DNA from 3 places in the Aeribacillus sp. FSL M8-0254 genome. Region 3 is predicted to be linked to each of the others. Evidence: riboswitches for the same ligand, from Rfam matches in the RefSeq annotation. Region 3 holds a riboswitch; each other region holds the start of a gene.
The links. Region 3 has a riboswitch for S-adenosylmethionine ahead of NSQ44_RS05240 (bifunctional homocysteine S-methyltransferase/methylenetetrahydrofolate reductase). Riboswitches for the same ligand answer to the same signal wherever they lie in the genome.
Positions count from the first base shown of each region.

Region 1 (4,939 bases), 2.2 Mb from region 3:
CTAAAATTTTCTTCGCTTCAAAGCCATCTTTTCCCCATACAGTAATTCCGTGGTTGCGAATAAGAACTGCCCCTTTATCCTCCTTCACGAAATCGCCCAAAGTGCTTGCTAATGTAGGAATATGGGCATAATTATAAATAATCGGAATCTGTAATTCTGCATCTTCCTCCCAGCGGTCAAACGCTTTTATCAGTTCTTGTCCTTGAAATACAATTTTCCCAGCGTCACCATAAAGTTCGGAGATGACATTATTTGCAACCGTATGTACATGCAGGCTGCAGCCGGCTTTGCTTCTTTTATATATTTCGCAATGCAACAGCGTTTCTGCCGAAGGCTTCAGCTGTGTTGCGCCTACAGGATTTCCTTCTCCATCTACAAGCAAAAAATCTTCCTTCGTTTTTTTTCGTTTATCTTTGCCGCTTGCGGTCACAAGAAACTGAAGCGGGGAATCTTGAACTTTTATGGCTAAATTGCCGCTTGTCCCCATAAACCAATCCCTCGCAGCAAGCTCCTCTTTAATCTCCGCAAGCTCATGAACACGAGTTAAAACGACACTCATTTTGCGCCACCTTTTTCTTCTATGAAATTTGTTTTGTTTATTGTCTTCTCTAAAATGTCAATACAGTCGTAAAATGTTTCGAAAGATTGATAAGGAATAGAAAATTCTTGACATTTTTTTGATAAATAATCACGTGCAATAACTGTATCTGCAATCTTCGCGGCTTCTAAATCTGTGACGGAATCCCCGATGATGATGGAATGAGTGTCAGCATTTGCAATTTGCCGAATAATTGTCGGTTTGCAGCACCCACAATTTTGGTTGGGACATTTTTCATCACACGTATAAGGCCAATGAATGGTGATCGTTTCTCCGCTAAAATCCGCTTTATTGCAAAACAGTGCGGTAATAGAATCAAAAGGCTGCAACAGCGGTTTAATAAAAAAATCGATTCCGCCGCTGACAATGTATAAAGGAATGTTCATGTTTTTCGCATAATGAACAAAGTCGCGAAATCCTTCCCTTATTTCTGCAGTTTCTAAAATGTAGCGAACGATGTCACCCTTTAAAGAAGATGGAAGAAGTGCAAACATCTTGCCGACTCCTTCCTGAATACTAATCGACTGGGAAAGGACGCCATCCTTCAATTGCTCCCACTCTTTTGGAGCGAAACGCTTCATGATGCTAACGATGTTATCTTTTTTTGTCACCGTTCCATCAAAATCACAAAATATTACTGGCTTCAATTGGACGGTGCCTCCTTCCATCCCCAGAGCCGAATCGCTTCTTGTAATTCTATGTATTCAGCTGCTTCATTAAGGGGAACACCCCGGGAAACAGCGTCAACTGCCTGACGGAAAGCTTTTCCTCCGCCTTTAGCACCTTGCGGGTGACCGTGAACACCGCCTCCTGCATTAATGACACAATCTTTTCCAAAATCATGAATTAAAATGGGAACAAGACCCGGGTGAATGCCAGCAGATGGAACAGGAAAAGCTGGTTTTAAAACTGATTCCTTCACCAATTCTTCTTTCACGTTTAAAACTTTGTCACGCTCCAATGCAACGCTGCCATATGGTGAAGGGAACAACGAAAAATCTGCTCCAGCAATTCTTATCAATTTTCCAAGCAATAAGGAATGAGAGAGCCCATATTTTTCGGATGAAGTAAACGATCCGCTAAACGCCGGATGAGCCATAATTGGGAGGGCGATTTCATCATCTTCCCTTAATGCTTGCAGCACATCGAGGCCATATGTAAAAACATTAAATAGCAAAATATCGGCACCTAATTCTTTTGCTTTTCTTGCCTTATCTTTCAATTCAAATGTTTTTCCCGTCAAATTGACCGCATACAAAGTTCGGTGCCCTTTTTCTTGATACACGTTATCAAGAACTTTTTTGCCTTCCTTTATTCTTGTTTCAAATGATGTGAGCGAATTTTCAAAAAGTATTTCGTCATCCTTTACTAAGTCGACGCCCCCGAGAGCCTGCTCCCGCAATTGAGCAAGAAGGTAATCCATATCACGTCCAATTACACCTTTAAAGATGCTCATCACTAACGGTCTGTCGTAAACGCCAAGTTTTTCTCGTAACCCTTGAATTCCAAATCGAGGACCTGGAAAATACCGAAAGATCTCATCGTCAAACTGCAAATCTAGTAATTTTATTTCTCCATCTAGTGATAATTTTCCAAAAGTTGTCGTTAAGATGGCAGGAATGTCTTTAGAAAAGTTTTCTCCCGGAAAACGAATGTGAAGCTGTGCAATCGTTTTGCCGGAGGATGGATCCTCGCCTGTTTCTTTTATTTCAACCACTTGTCCTTTATGCTTTTTCAACTGCTCTTGCACTAAAAGAGGAAGGTCAGTCCACGAACCTACAGTCAATCCAAGAGCAATCCCTTCCGCTTTTTTTTCTAAATCTTCTCGTTTCGCAATGATTTGGTATACTGCTGTTACGTGACCCATTTTTTCAATCCTCTTCATTCAGATTTTTTTATATAAATAAAACCTCTTCAATAAGAAGAGGTTTTTTGTCAAAACAACTTCTTATCTTTCAACATCTCTGTTGGGAGAATTAGCACCGTGCTCATCATATGAGTCGGTTGCCGGGCTTCATTGGGCTCATCCCTCCACCTGCTCTTGATAAGAGTTTTATTATTAACTTTATAATTCTTATTCGTTTACTTGGATTATGCCACTATCCTTCCCCTCTGTCAACACTTTTTTACATCATATTCGATTCAAATTCGCTTACATTTTTCTGATGGCATGCTACAATTATTTAATGGTGCAGTTTACAATTTGAGGTATTTTCCGGAACTTGAGGTTGAGCCAAAACAGGAAAGCCTAAAAAAAGAGGACGAAAAAAGAAGGTACAACATCTTTTTAACGTCTTCCGATCGCATCATGCTAGATTACTAGACTTAGAAAAACTGGTTGAATTACGCAATTATAACGTTACTGGTTATCGTGAGACAATTTGTTTCTTGTACCGTTATTGGTTATGTTGCTTTTTGAATGATCCAGAAGAAGCCTTAAAACAAACGCTAACGTTTAATTTACAGTTTAATGAGCCTTTAAGAAGATCCACCAGAAGCGCTGAAAAGGCCTATTATGCACGGAATAACGAAGAAGCAAACCGAATAGCTAGAGAAAAAGGGTATCCTGGCGCTGGATATAATATCAGCAATAAAAAATTAATTGAATGGTTAGATAAGATATAACAGAGGACGAACAACGCCATTTAAGCACGATTATAGATGCGAATGAAAAGCGGAGAAGGAAACAAAAACGCCGGGAAATGGGCGTAAAAAGCCGTGAGGAGTATTTAAAAGAACAGCGCAATAAAACGGATAAGAACTTAGAAAAACTTAGACAAGCAATTGAGTTGAATCCTGATTTCTCGAATTACAAATTAGCTAAATTGCTAGGAATAAGTGAATCGTATGTAAGGAAAGGATGTTATATGTTATTTACTGGAACGGATGATTTAATTAAAAACGAGGATCGATCAATTAAAGAACATGATGTTTTATATTCTAGAATTAAACCTGAAAATTAAACATTTGATAGGAGGAACCTATTTTTATGATTAATTTTTGGAATAAAGTTACTAAATACAAAGAAGCACGTTATGCTGCAGGAATGAATTTTGATCTTGAAGAGATAGAACCCTTTTTAAACCATTTATCAAACTCAATTTTAGATTCAGGCTTGACTCAAGAAGAAATCAACATGATTCTATCTGAAATAGATAAAATGAATGAAGACAATGAGATCAAAGAGTTTGGAACTTTCGATGTTATCTATAAAGGAAAGCCATCAAAAATAAGGGTTCAAGCTGAAATCCACATTGAAGATGGGGATAAAGAGTTAGTGCTATATATGTATAGTACTAAAAAATTGGTAGACGTTATAGAAAAGGAAATGCTAAAGGTGGAAGAGCAAAGGGAATTTTAAAGGTTGGAAACAATTAAATTTGTTAATTAAAATCTGGATTTAATTTTAGGCTGTCGAGTTTTTCTTGACAGCCCTCCCTCTTCCCCTCATGGACGTAATGGCGCTGATTCACGAATTCGATCCGTAAGCCGTTGCGCTTCCACCCTTCGTGAACGATCAGGATTTGTCTTCCTTGGCCCGTTTTCTCTTCCCTTGGCGAGAGACAAACAGTCCATCGGCCTCCCACAAACAGCATCCGTCCATATTGCTGGTCAACCGGGCAGTGCAGCGGAGCTTCGGCTTCGAGCACCAACTGGCGGATCGCCTCATGGCTTATCACCGGATACCCGACCATCTGGGCAAGCGTACAAGCCGCTTTGCGATAAGTAGAGCACTCCACAACCAATCCCACCGCCGTTTCTTCTAGACAAGGACTGATTGACTGCGATCCATCAAACGCTAGAAGGGAGTCAAGCAAAAACGTGTAACGGTTTTGTTCTCGGTCTAAATAGTAGTTTCGCTCAAAGGTGACTTCGCCAAACAGGGTTTGAATCGTGGAGCGTCGTTTGTCTTTCAAGTGGTACCGGCGCTTGTCCCGGGTTTCCGCCAATTGTCGGTCGATGTCCTCCAACAAAGCCGTAAACAGCTCGGCGAAGGCGTTTTGCAGGGCCGAAACAAATCAAGTTCGATCTCTTTCCATGTCAACGAATTTGTGGTAAGATGTTGTTGAATATTCATGGGACTCTCTCCTCCTGTTTGATAGTGTGGTCAATAATCATCTTATCAGGGAGAGAGTCCTTTTTTCATGTTCCTGCTTGGGATCCTACCGCGCTTTCGCTTGGTGACCCCGATGAGGGGATTACGAACCTACGTTCCTACCCCCCTCATCGGGAATTCTAAGAATTTCTCCCACAAACATTTTACGCACACCAGAAAATATTTATGGAAAATGCAAAAAGGCTAGATAACGCTAGATACCATGCATGGTTTCATCATCATAA
Region 1 is NZ_JBBOZY010000001.1:3,228,314-3,233,252, forward strand. It holds gene NSQ44_RS15675 (methylthioribulose 1-phosphate dehydratase) at 1-559, opposite strand, end outside; gene NSQ44_RS15680 (2-hydroxy-3-keto-5-methylthiopentenyl-1-phosphate phosphatase) at 556-1,245, opposite strand; gene NSQ44_RS15685 (2,3-diketo-5-methylthiopentyl-1-phosphate enolase) at 1,242-2,465, opposite strand; SAM riboswitch class I at 2,544-2,649, opposite strand; gene NSQ44_RS15690 (hypothetical protein) at 3,014-3,223, shown strand; gene NSQ44_RS15695 (hypothetical protein) at 3,301-3,561, shown strand; gene NSQ44_RS15700 (hypothetical protein) at 3,588-3,959, shown strand; gene NSQ44_RS15705 (UPF0236 family transposase-like protein) at 3,982-4,572, opposite strand.
Region 1: it holds a riboswitch for S-adenosylmethionine, as region 3 does, so the genes downstream of both, NSQ44_RS15685 (2,3-diketo-5-methylthiopentyl-1-phosphate enolase) here and NSQ44_RS05240 (bifunctional homocysteine S-methyltransferase/methylenetetrahydrofolate reductase) in region 3, are expected to answer to the same signal.

Region 2 (4,939 bases), 100 kb from region 3:
TTTAGGACTAGAACTTACCCATTTCCACATAATTAACTCCTTTCCGAACATGACGGAAAATTTGTTATAATATGAAAAAAAGAAAAGGATGGTTCCCATGGTTATTTATCCATATAAAGACAAAAAACCTATAATTAGCGATTCGGCTTATATAGCTGATTTTGTCACAATCACCGGCGATGTTCAAATAGGAGATGAATCAAGCATTTGGTTTCAGACGGTTATTCGCGGTGACGTCGCCCCAACTATTATTGGAAATCGGGTCAATATTCAAGACCAATGCTGTCTGCACCAGAGCCCAAATAAACCGTTAATTATTGAAGATGATGTAACCGTCGGCCATCAAGTTCTGCTCCACAGTGCGATTGTGCGGAAAGGAGCTCTAATTGGAATGGGTTCGATTATTCTGGATGGAGCAGAAATCGGAAAAGGCGCTTTTGTCGGTGCAGGCAGTCTTGTCCCGCCAGGCAAAAAGATACCTGAGAAAACTTTAGCATTCGGAAGACCCGCCAAAGTGATTAGAGAATTAACAGAAGAAGATCTTCAAGATATGGAGCGCATCCGTCGCGAGTATATCGAAAAAGCTCAATATTATAAAAATATTGCTCGTATGAACAACATATAAATTGCTTATAAAAACATTTTAAAACTTTCTCTTTCAAATGTCATTCTTTACCGGGCAGCTTCATGCATTTTTAAAATTTTGTAAAATTTTTATTAGATTTGTTGAAGTTTACATAAATATGAGAGAAAATTTTTTATAAGAATTTTTGCTTTTTGAAAAGAGGAACTTTAACATGGGCAGACTGCTGAATCAGCTTTACCAATTTGAGTGCAAGTTGTTCAAACTGATTAATTCGCATTTTGAACGAAAAGGACTGAATGTTTATTTTCGGTATGTTACTCATTTAGGAGGGGCTGTTTTTTCAATTGCAACATGTTTAATGCTGATGTTATTTTTTAATGAACCTGTAAAAACTGTTGCCTTGGCAAGTTCAGCTGCACTTTTTTTCAGTCATATTCCGGTTTTCATTGTGAAAAGAATTTATCCACGCAGACGGCCTTATCTTACATTATTTGAAACAAAAGTGTTAGAAAATCCGTTAACTGACCATTCATTTCCTTCTGGACATACGACAGCTGTATTTTCAGTGGCTACACCATTTTTGCTCTTTTTTCCAGCCTTAACATGGATTTTGCTTCCTCTCACATTCAGTGTGGCACTATCAAGAATTTTTCTTGGCCTACACTACCCTTCAGATGTGCTGGCGGGAATAGTTCTAGGAGCTTCAGCTGGCACCATCTGTTTTGTCGCATTCGGACCATAAAAGCAAAAAGGTGTCTAATGCATGCATCGCATTGGACACCTTTTTTATTTTACAAATATTGATGAGCTTGTTCGCGCAAAGCTTCCGCTTTATCTGTGCGTTCCCATGGCAAATCTAGATCGTTGCGTCCGAAATGACCGTAAGCAGCTGTCTGTTTGTAAATCGGGCGGCGCAAGTCAAGCATTTTTATAATGCCAGCTGGGCGCAAATCAAAGTTATTGCGAATTAATTCAACTAAAACATCTTCGCTTACTTTGCCAGTACCGAACGTATCAACAGAAATAGAGACAGGTTTCGCTACACCAATTGCATAGGCCAGCTGAACCTCACATTTGTCTGCAAGTCCGGCTGCGACAATATTTTTCGCTACATAACGAGCCGCATAAGCTGCAGATCGGTCTACCTTCGTCGGATCTTTTCCTGAGAAAGCTCCTCCGCCATGGCGCGCATAGCCTCCGTAAGTATCGACAATGATTTTTCGTCCCGTTAATCCTGCATCTCCTTGTGGTCCGCCAATAACGAAACGTCCGGTAGGATTGATGAAATATTTTGTTTCTTCATCGATCAGTTCTTTTGGCACAACCGGATCAATTACTTTTTCTTTAATATCCTGCTTAATTTGTTCTAAAGTTGCCTCCGGATGGTGTTGAGTCGATATGACAATTGTGTCAATTCTAACCGGCTGTTCATTTTCATCATATTCTACCGTAACTTGCGTCTTTCCGTCCGGACGCAAATAAGGAATTTCTTCGCTTTTTCTAACTTCTGTAAGCCGGCGTGAAAGCTTATGGGCAATGGAAATCGGGAGAGGCATTAATTCCTTCGTTTCATTGCATGCAAAACCGAACATTAACCCTTGATCTCCAGCGCCAATCGCTTCAATTTCTTCATCAGTCATTTGTCCTTCTCGCGCTTCTAAAGCTTTATCCACCCCTGCAGCGATATCGGGTGATTGCTCATCAATTGATGTTAAAACAGCACAAGTTTCAGCATCAAAACCGTATTTAGCTCTCGTATAGCCGATCTCTTTGACCGTTTCTCGCACAATTTTTGGTATATCCACATACGTGCTTGTCGTAATTTCTCCACTGACTAATACAAGTCCGGTGGTGACAGATGTTTCGCAAGCTACACGTGCGTTCGGATCTTTTTCTAAAATGGCATCTAAAATCGCATCTGAAATTTGGTCGCAAATTTTGTCCGGATGCCCCTCCGTTACGGATTCAGATGTAAACAGACGGCGCTTTTTTGTCATTTACTGCTTCCTCCTCAAACTTAAAATGATGTTTATGGAGTGCTACACTCCTTGTCATTGACACGGAACTCATTCCCTCACCACTATTGTAAACATATCAAAATTTCGTACGATAAGAAAAACTTGGCTAAACGAGATTTCTCTTATACATAGAAAAAACCTTCCCTGCCAGAGGAAAGGTTGTTATAAACATCATTGCCTTTCACTCTTATCGTTCAAGGATATAACCTTGCATCAGGTTAGCACCATTGCTCGTCTATGAATATGGAATTCTTTCGCACCATGTTGTATGTCCATAGAATACCGGGATTTTGAAAGCCATATTCTACTGTCTTCTTTCAACGAGCCGGTTGCTGGGCTTCATAGGGCCTGTCCCTCCGCCAACTCGGGATAAGAGTATCCGTTCAAATGTATATCATACAGGAGCAAAAAAGTACTTGTCAACAATAAAAAAAGCTTCTCTGTAATTTTCCAAATCGTCTGATATCCATTATTTCAGGATCAGCTGATCAATCATGATTCGTATGATGCCCAAAAATGAAGGCAAAATATGTAGTAAAAACATTATTTTCAGAAATTGATAAATAGGATGGACTATTTCCACAAATGTGTTATACTATTTCTATAAAACCATTTCAAATATGCAAAAAAAGGATGGTATGTATATGAATATTGTAGATGTATCAAATGAATTAGCTTCGTTGATTAGCGGACCAAATGCATATCATAATTTACCAGTCGCACGGCTTGTAGAAAAAGTTTTAGCTAGGAAAGAAGGTTTTTTAACAAATACAGGTGCAGTTTCGGTTACAACAGGCAAATATACCGGCCGGTCACCAGAAGATAAATTCATCGTTGAAGAAGATTCTGTCAAGCATTTAATTGATTGGGGACCCGTCAACAAGCCAATTTCATCAGAAGTTTTTGAAAAACTGTACTTAAAAGTCATACAATATTTAAAAAATAGAGATGAAATTTATGTTTTTAACGGATTTGCCGGAGCTGACAAAAAATATCGTCTTCCAATTCAAGTGGTCAATGAATTGGCTTGGCAAAATTTATTTGCTCACCAACTGTTTATCCGTCCGAAAAGCCAAGACGATTTAAAGGAGCATAAAAATCCGTTTACGATTGTTTCCGCTCCTTCCTTTAAAGCAGATCCAGCTGTGGATGGAACGAACTCAGAAGCATTTATCATTATTTCTTTTGAAAAGAGAATAATCCTGATCGGCGGAACTGAATATGCAGGCGAGATGAAAAAGTCTATCTTTTCCGTCATGAACTTCCTGCTTCCAGAAAGAGATATATTTTCAATGCACTGCTCCGCCAATGTCGGTCAAGAAGGCGATGTCGCGCTCTTTTTCGGTTTATCGGGAACAGGCAAAACAACACTTTCCGCCGATCCAAAACGCCGGTTAATTGGTGATGATGAACACGGCTGGTCTTCATCTGGTATTTTTAATATTGAGGGTGGCTGTTATGCAAAATGCATCGGTTTGTCTGAAGAAAAAGAACCTCAAATTTATAACGCGATTCGATTCGGTTCCGTTTTGGAAAACGTTGTGGTTGATGAATCGACACGAATTCCTGATTATGACAACTCCTTATTAACAGAAAACACCCGTGCGGCTTATCCAATTGAAGCGATTGACAATATTGCTAAACCGAGCATTGCGGGTCACCCTAACACTATTATTTTTTTAACAGCTGATGCGTTCGGTGTTCTGCCGCCAATAAGCAAATTAACGAAAGAACAGGCTATGTATCATTTCTTAAGCGGTTATACGAGCAAGCTTGCTGGAACGGAAAGGGGTATTACTTCCCCTAAAACAACGTTCTCCACATGCTTTGGAGCACCATTTCTTCCGCTTCCAGCTACAAGATACTCTGAAATGCTCGGAAGAAAAATCGAAGAACATGATGTGAAAGTATTTTTAGTCAATACAGGGTGGACCGGCGGAGAATACGGAGTAGGAAAACGAATTAAACTTGCTTATACAAGAGCCATGGTTCAGGCAGCATTGGAAGGCGAACTCGATGAGGTGGAAACTGTAAAAGACCCTATTTTCGGGCTGGCGATTCCTGCTCATGTTCCAGGAGTGCCTGATGAAGTTTTACAGCCTATTAAAACATGGAGTGATAAAAACGCTTATGAACAAAAAGCGTATGAATTAGCAAAAGCATTCAAAGAGAACTTCAAAAAATTCTCGAACGTTCCGAAGGAAATTGAAGAACTTGGCGGTCCAATCATATAAAAAAATTACTTACTTTCGGCTATCGGCTTTTTGTCCGATAGCCTTTTTTTATATTGGGTTGGCAAACAAACCGTTATATACAGATTTTTAGACGAAAACCC
Region 2 is NZ_JBBOZY010000001.1:954,111-959,049, reverse strand. It holds gene NSQ44_RS04825 (alpha/beta hydrolase) at 1-30, opposite strand, end outside; gene NSQ44_RS04820 (gamma carbonic anhydrase) at 98-625, shown strand; gene NSQ44_RS04815 (phosphatase PAP2 family protein) at 798-1,328, shown strand; gene metK (methionine adenosyltransferase) at 1,378-2,583, opposite strand; SAM riboswitch class I at 2,789-2,980, opposite strand; gene pckA (phosphoenolpyruvate carboxykinase (ATP)) at 3,249-4,838, shown strand.
Region 2: it holds a riboswitch for S-adenosylmethionine, as region 3 does, so the genes downstream of both, metK (methionine adenosyltransferase) here and NSQ44_RS05240 (bifunctional homocysteine S-methyltransferase/methylenetetrahydrofolate reductase) in region 3, are expected to answer to the same signal.

Region 3 (4,939 bases):
TGATTCATGGTAGCGACCTTCTTCATCAGGCAGTCCGGCATTCGGATAACAGCTGACAGCGGTATTGGCGATTTCAGACAATGTGCGGATGTGATCGGTCATGAATTCAGGACCTGTCGCACAGTTTAAGCCGACGGCAATTGGATTCATATGTTCAGCTGAAATGTAAAACGCTTCAATATCTTGACCGGCAAGAGTTGTTCCCATCGGTTCTATCGTTCCGGACAGAATGATCGGCACTTCTTTCTTGAGCTTTTGAAAAGCTTGTTGAATTCCTAAGTAACCTGCTTTCACATTGAGCATATCTTGGCTTGTCTCAAGTAGAAGTACATCAACGCCCCCCTCTAACAGTCCTTCCGCTTGAACTTGATAAGCTTCTGCCAATTGTTGGAATGTGACGCCGCCTGTAACGGAGAGCGTTTTAGTCGTTGGCCCCATTGATCCTGCCACAAAACGAGGCCAATCCGGTGTTGAATATTTTTCTGCAGCGCGCTTTGCAATCTCCGCTGCTTTTTTATTTATTTCAAAAGCAAGGTGCCCCAAGTTATATTCCTCGAGGACGATGCTTGTACCGCCAAACGTATTTGTTTCGATAATATCAGCGCCTGCTTCAAGGTACGCTTCATGAATACGGACAATCGTTTCAGGGGAAGTGATGTTTAAATATTCGTTGCATCCTTCATATTCTTCACCGCCAAAATCTTTCGCAGATAATTCTGCAGCTTGAATCATTGTTCCCATGGCTCCGTCTAGTATTAAAATTTTTTTCTCCAGCTGTTCCTTTATGTTATACATGGGAAATCTTCCTTTCTCGTTTTGCCTTTTCTTTTTCATGAATGTATTCCGTCAGCTCGACTGTCATCTCATAATGCAAAAACGGAGTGATTAAGTAAATGCCGTTAAACAGGTCAAATGCTGCGTCAATAAGCGATTTTGCAATGGCAAGTCCTTCTCGTTTTCCCTTTTCTTTATCATTGCCTGCTTTTTGCATCTGTTCGCGAATCGAATCGGACAATTTAATGCCTGGCACTTCGTTATGAATAAATTCAGCATTGCGGCTGCTTATTAACGGCATAATCCCGAGATATATCGGAACATTCAGATGTTTTGTTGCTTCATATACTTCTTCGATCAGCTTCTCCGAGTAGAGCGGCTGCGTAATAAAATAATCGGCTCCGCAGCTGATTTTTTTCTCAAGTCTCTGAACTGCGCGATCAAGATGTCTTACGTTCGGATTGAAGGCGGCGGCTACAGTAAAGTTTGTTTTTTGACCAAGTGATTTTCCGGAGTATGACAAACCTTCATTAAATTGCTTAATTAAGCTGATTAAATCAAACGATGATAAATCATAGACAGAGGTTGCACCCGGAAAATCACCGATTTTGGACGGGTCGCCGGTGACCGCTAAAATATCGTGCAGGCCAAGCGTATGCAGCCCCATTAAATGGGATTGAATGCCGATTAAATTTCTGTCACGACATGTTAAATGAACGAGCGGGCGAAGCTGGAAACGGCTTTTCACAATATTTGCGCAAGCAACATTGCTGATTCTTGGTGTAGCAAGGGAATTATCCGCAAGCGTAATTGCATCAATCCCCGCTTTTTTCAACGCTTTTGCTCCTGTTAAAAATTTTTCCAAGCCGAGCGTTTTCGGCGGGTCCAATTCTACAATCACTGAGCGTCTGTTTTTTGCAATATCTGGGAGAGGAGTTTCTTGACTTTCTTTCGTAGGTAAAACATGAATTGGAACATTTCGTTCTTTAACTTCTTTCTCTGTGACAGGAGGTAGGTTTGATACTGCTTCAGCCATTGCCCGAATATGTTTCGGCGCGGTTCCGCAGCATCCGCCGAGAAGCCGGACACCTTGTTTTCGGAATTGAAGAGCCGCTTCATAAAAATAGTGTTCATCTGATTCATAAACTAATCTTCCGTTTTCATACCTTGGCAGGCTGCCGTTTGGAAAAGCGGATAAAAAGGCATGTTCAAACAGCGGCACTTCTTCCAGCGATTGCAGCATATGATAAGGGCCTAAACGGCAATTGAGGCCGACAATATCTGCACCAAGTTCTTCAAGCATTTTCAAACCGTCTGCCAATCTTGTTCCATTTTGAAAGACGCCTTGTTCGTGCAAAGAAACATTTGTGATAATGGGCAAATCCGTTTCTTTTCTAGCTATTTGCAAAACGGTTTTCAGTTCTTCCAAGTCGTAATAGGTTTCTAAAATAATGCCATCTACGTTTTCGGATAAAAGGACATGAAGCTGCTCACGAAAATTTTCGGCAATGTCAGATAGCGTGAAGGCGCTTTTTTGAAACGAACGGATGCCGCCGATTGTTCCGATGACATACCCTTTGTTTTCCGCTTTTTGTAACGCCCTCTTTGCAAGTTCAACCCCTTTTTGGTTGATGATCTTTATATCATCTTCCAGCCCATATCTGGCAAGCTTTATGCGATTGGCGCCGTATGTATTTGTTTGAATAACAGTTGCGCCTGCGTCTAAATAGGCTGAATGAATCCGTTCTATTTCTTCCGGTTTTGAAACGTTTAGCTCATCAAAGCATCTGTCTATTCCGAATGAGTATAGTAGAGTCCCCATTGCTCCGTCGGCAATTAATATATGATTTTGTAAATCTTGTAAAAGCCCCATAAAAAGTCCTCCAATCAAATGAAATAGGCGCCTGCAAGGAGGCGAACACCTATATAAAAAAGAAAAGCCTTCTAAGAAGAAGACTTTTTCTTGAACATTTTCCCCTTCTTCTTATCTTCCGAGCGCAAATTTACGCATCGCTGGATTTAGCACCTTGGTACCCAAAGTTTTTGGGTAATCCGGTTGCTGAAGGTTCATCGGGCCAGTCCCTCCGCTTCTCTTGATAAGAACGCTTTACCGTATGAAATTTTAAAACAACGGATTAATCCTAATTTAACGAATTTTATCAAAATAATCAATATAAAATTTCAATTTTGTGAACAGGGCAAAGCTAGCGAAAATTAATAAATTGTACGTCGATCGGCAAGTCGGCGCTTTTCACAGCTGCAATCACTTTTTGCAAATCGTCCTTGCTTTTGCCGCTTACCCGGACTTGGTCGTCTTGAATTTGGCTTTTTACTTTTAGCCCGGTATTTTTGATCAGCGCATTGATCTTTTTCCCGTTTTCTTTGTCAATTCCGTTGACAAGTTTGGCTTTTTGTCTGACAGTGCCTCCTGAAGCCTTTTCGATTTTCCCGTACTGAATATTCTTGGTTGCGACACCGCGTTTAATCATTTTGCTTACTAATACATCTTTTAGTTGATTCAGCTTATATTCATCGTCAGAGATTAGCACAAGCTCATCTTTTTCTAGGGATATATCGCTTTTAGATCCTTTGAAATCATATCTGTTTACAATTTCTTTTTTCGCCATTTGAATGGAATTGTTCACTTCGGCAATATCCACTTTTGAGACGATGTCAAATGAATTCTCCTTAGCCAACTTTTTACCTCCAATAACGTTATTTACATTCATTATAGTGAATGTCGTTCAGTTGAACAACTCTTTTAGGGGTTCCTCGCAAATTAAATGAAAAAACCGTTACTTAAAGCAACGGCAAGGAAATTAATAGCTGCTTAAATGCAATTAAGCTAATGATGTCGCTTTAGAACATTTAGGGGAAAGAAAGTCTTGTAAGTTTTTTACTGCTTCGAGCGAATCTTCTCCTTCAGCGCTGATGACTACATGACCTTCTAAAAAGGCGGAAAAACCGAGCATGCTTAAAACGCTTTTCGCATTTAATTGGAGCTTTTTTGTTTGGAATAAAATGTAGCTGTTAAATTTGATCGCTTCATGGACAAGGGAAATGACATATTCCGGCTCCATCTCTTTTGTAAGATACACGGAAATTTCATGTTTCTTCATTGTGCCACCTCTTGTATACTTATTTTACAATATCTTACATCAATAAAGGATAGATTCCCACATGTTTGTCATTTCCTCTTACATATAAAAAAATGACCTCCGCTTTCGAATATGGAAACGTTTTGGATTTCTCTGTTTTTTAATGAAATGAATGGCCTAATCAAATTGAAAGTTATTGCCCCGCCCATGTTTTATTAGACAAAATGAAAACAAAAGCTAGAGAAAAGATGCATACTGTAAGATAAGAAAGCGTCTTTATCTTTCAGAACGTCCGGATAGAAGAGGTGGAAGACTCGCCTTTAGAGATATTTCAAAAAAAGAAAAAGCCCGACAGGCGGGCATTATAAATGATCCGTTTTCTTTGAGTATTGCCGTTTTCCAAGCTCTCGATTTTTTTCCTTCAATAGATTTTTTTCGTGTCGTTTTGCATTGTTGTCTACAGCTTTTTTATCATTATCGCTTGTTTTGGACATTCAGGAAGCTCCTTTCCATACTGTTATATACTTATGATTTCCATGAAGCTTCTTGAATATGTTTATTTAGAAAAAATACAGCAAGGGTGCCGGGGCCAGAGTGTGCACCAATGACAGCACCGATCGTATGGATGATAATTTCTTTTGGATGAAACGTTTCTTCAATTAATTGTTTTAATTCGAGAGCTGCTTCTTCATCATCACCATGGCTGATGGCGATTGTCTGTTCACTCAATCTGTCTCCACGCTCTTCCATCAGCTCAAGAATTCTCCGGTAAAGCTTCTTTTTCCCGCGGATTTTTTCCAGCGGGATCAGCTTTCCTTCTTCGACATGCAAAAGCGGCTTGATATTTAGCAGTCCGCCAACAAACGCAGATGTTTTGCTGATTCTCCCGCCGCGAGCCAAATATTCCAGGCGATCAACTGTAAAAATGTGCTCCATATGACTGCAATACTCTTTTACTGCATTTGCCATTTGTTCTAAATCAAGTCCTTGTTTTGCTAATTGAATGGTGTAGCGGACAGCAAGTCCATACCCAAGTGAAGCACATTTCGAATCGATAATTTGCAGTT
Region 3 is NZ_JBBOZY010000001.1:1,057,347-1,062,285, forward strand. It holds gene metH (methionine synthase) at 1-795, opposite strand, end outside; gene NSQ44_RS05240 (bifunctional homocysteine S-methyltransferase/methylenetetrahydrofolate reductase) at 788-2,647, opposite strand; SAM riboswitch class I at 2,756-2,877, opposite strand; gene NSQ44_RS05245 (YajQ family cyclic di-GMP-binding protein) at 2,979-3,470, opposite strand; gene NSQ44_RS05250 (HPr family phosphocarrier protein) at 3,615-3,893, opposite strand; gene NSQ44_RS05255 (DUF3941 domain-containing protein) at 4,235-4,366, opposite strand; gene NSQ44_RS05260 (DegV family protein) at 4,398-4,939, opposite strand, start outside.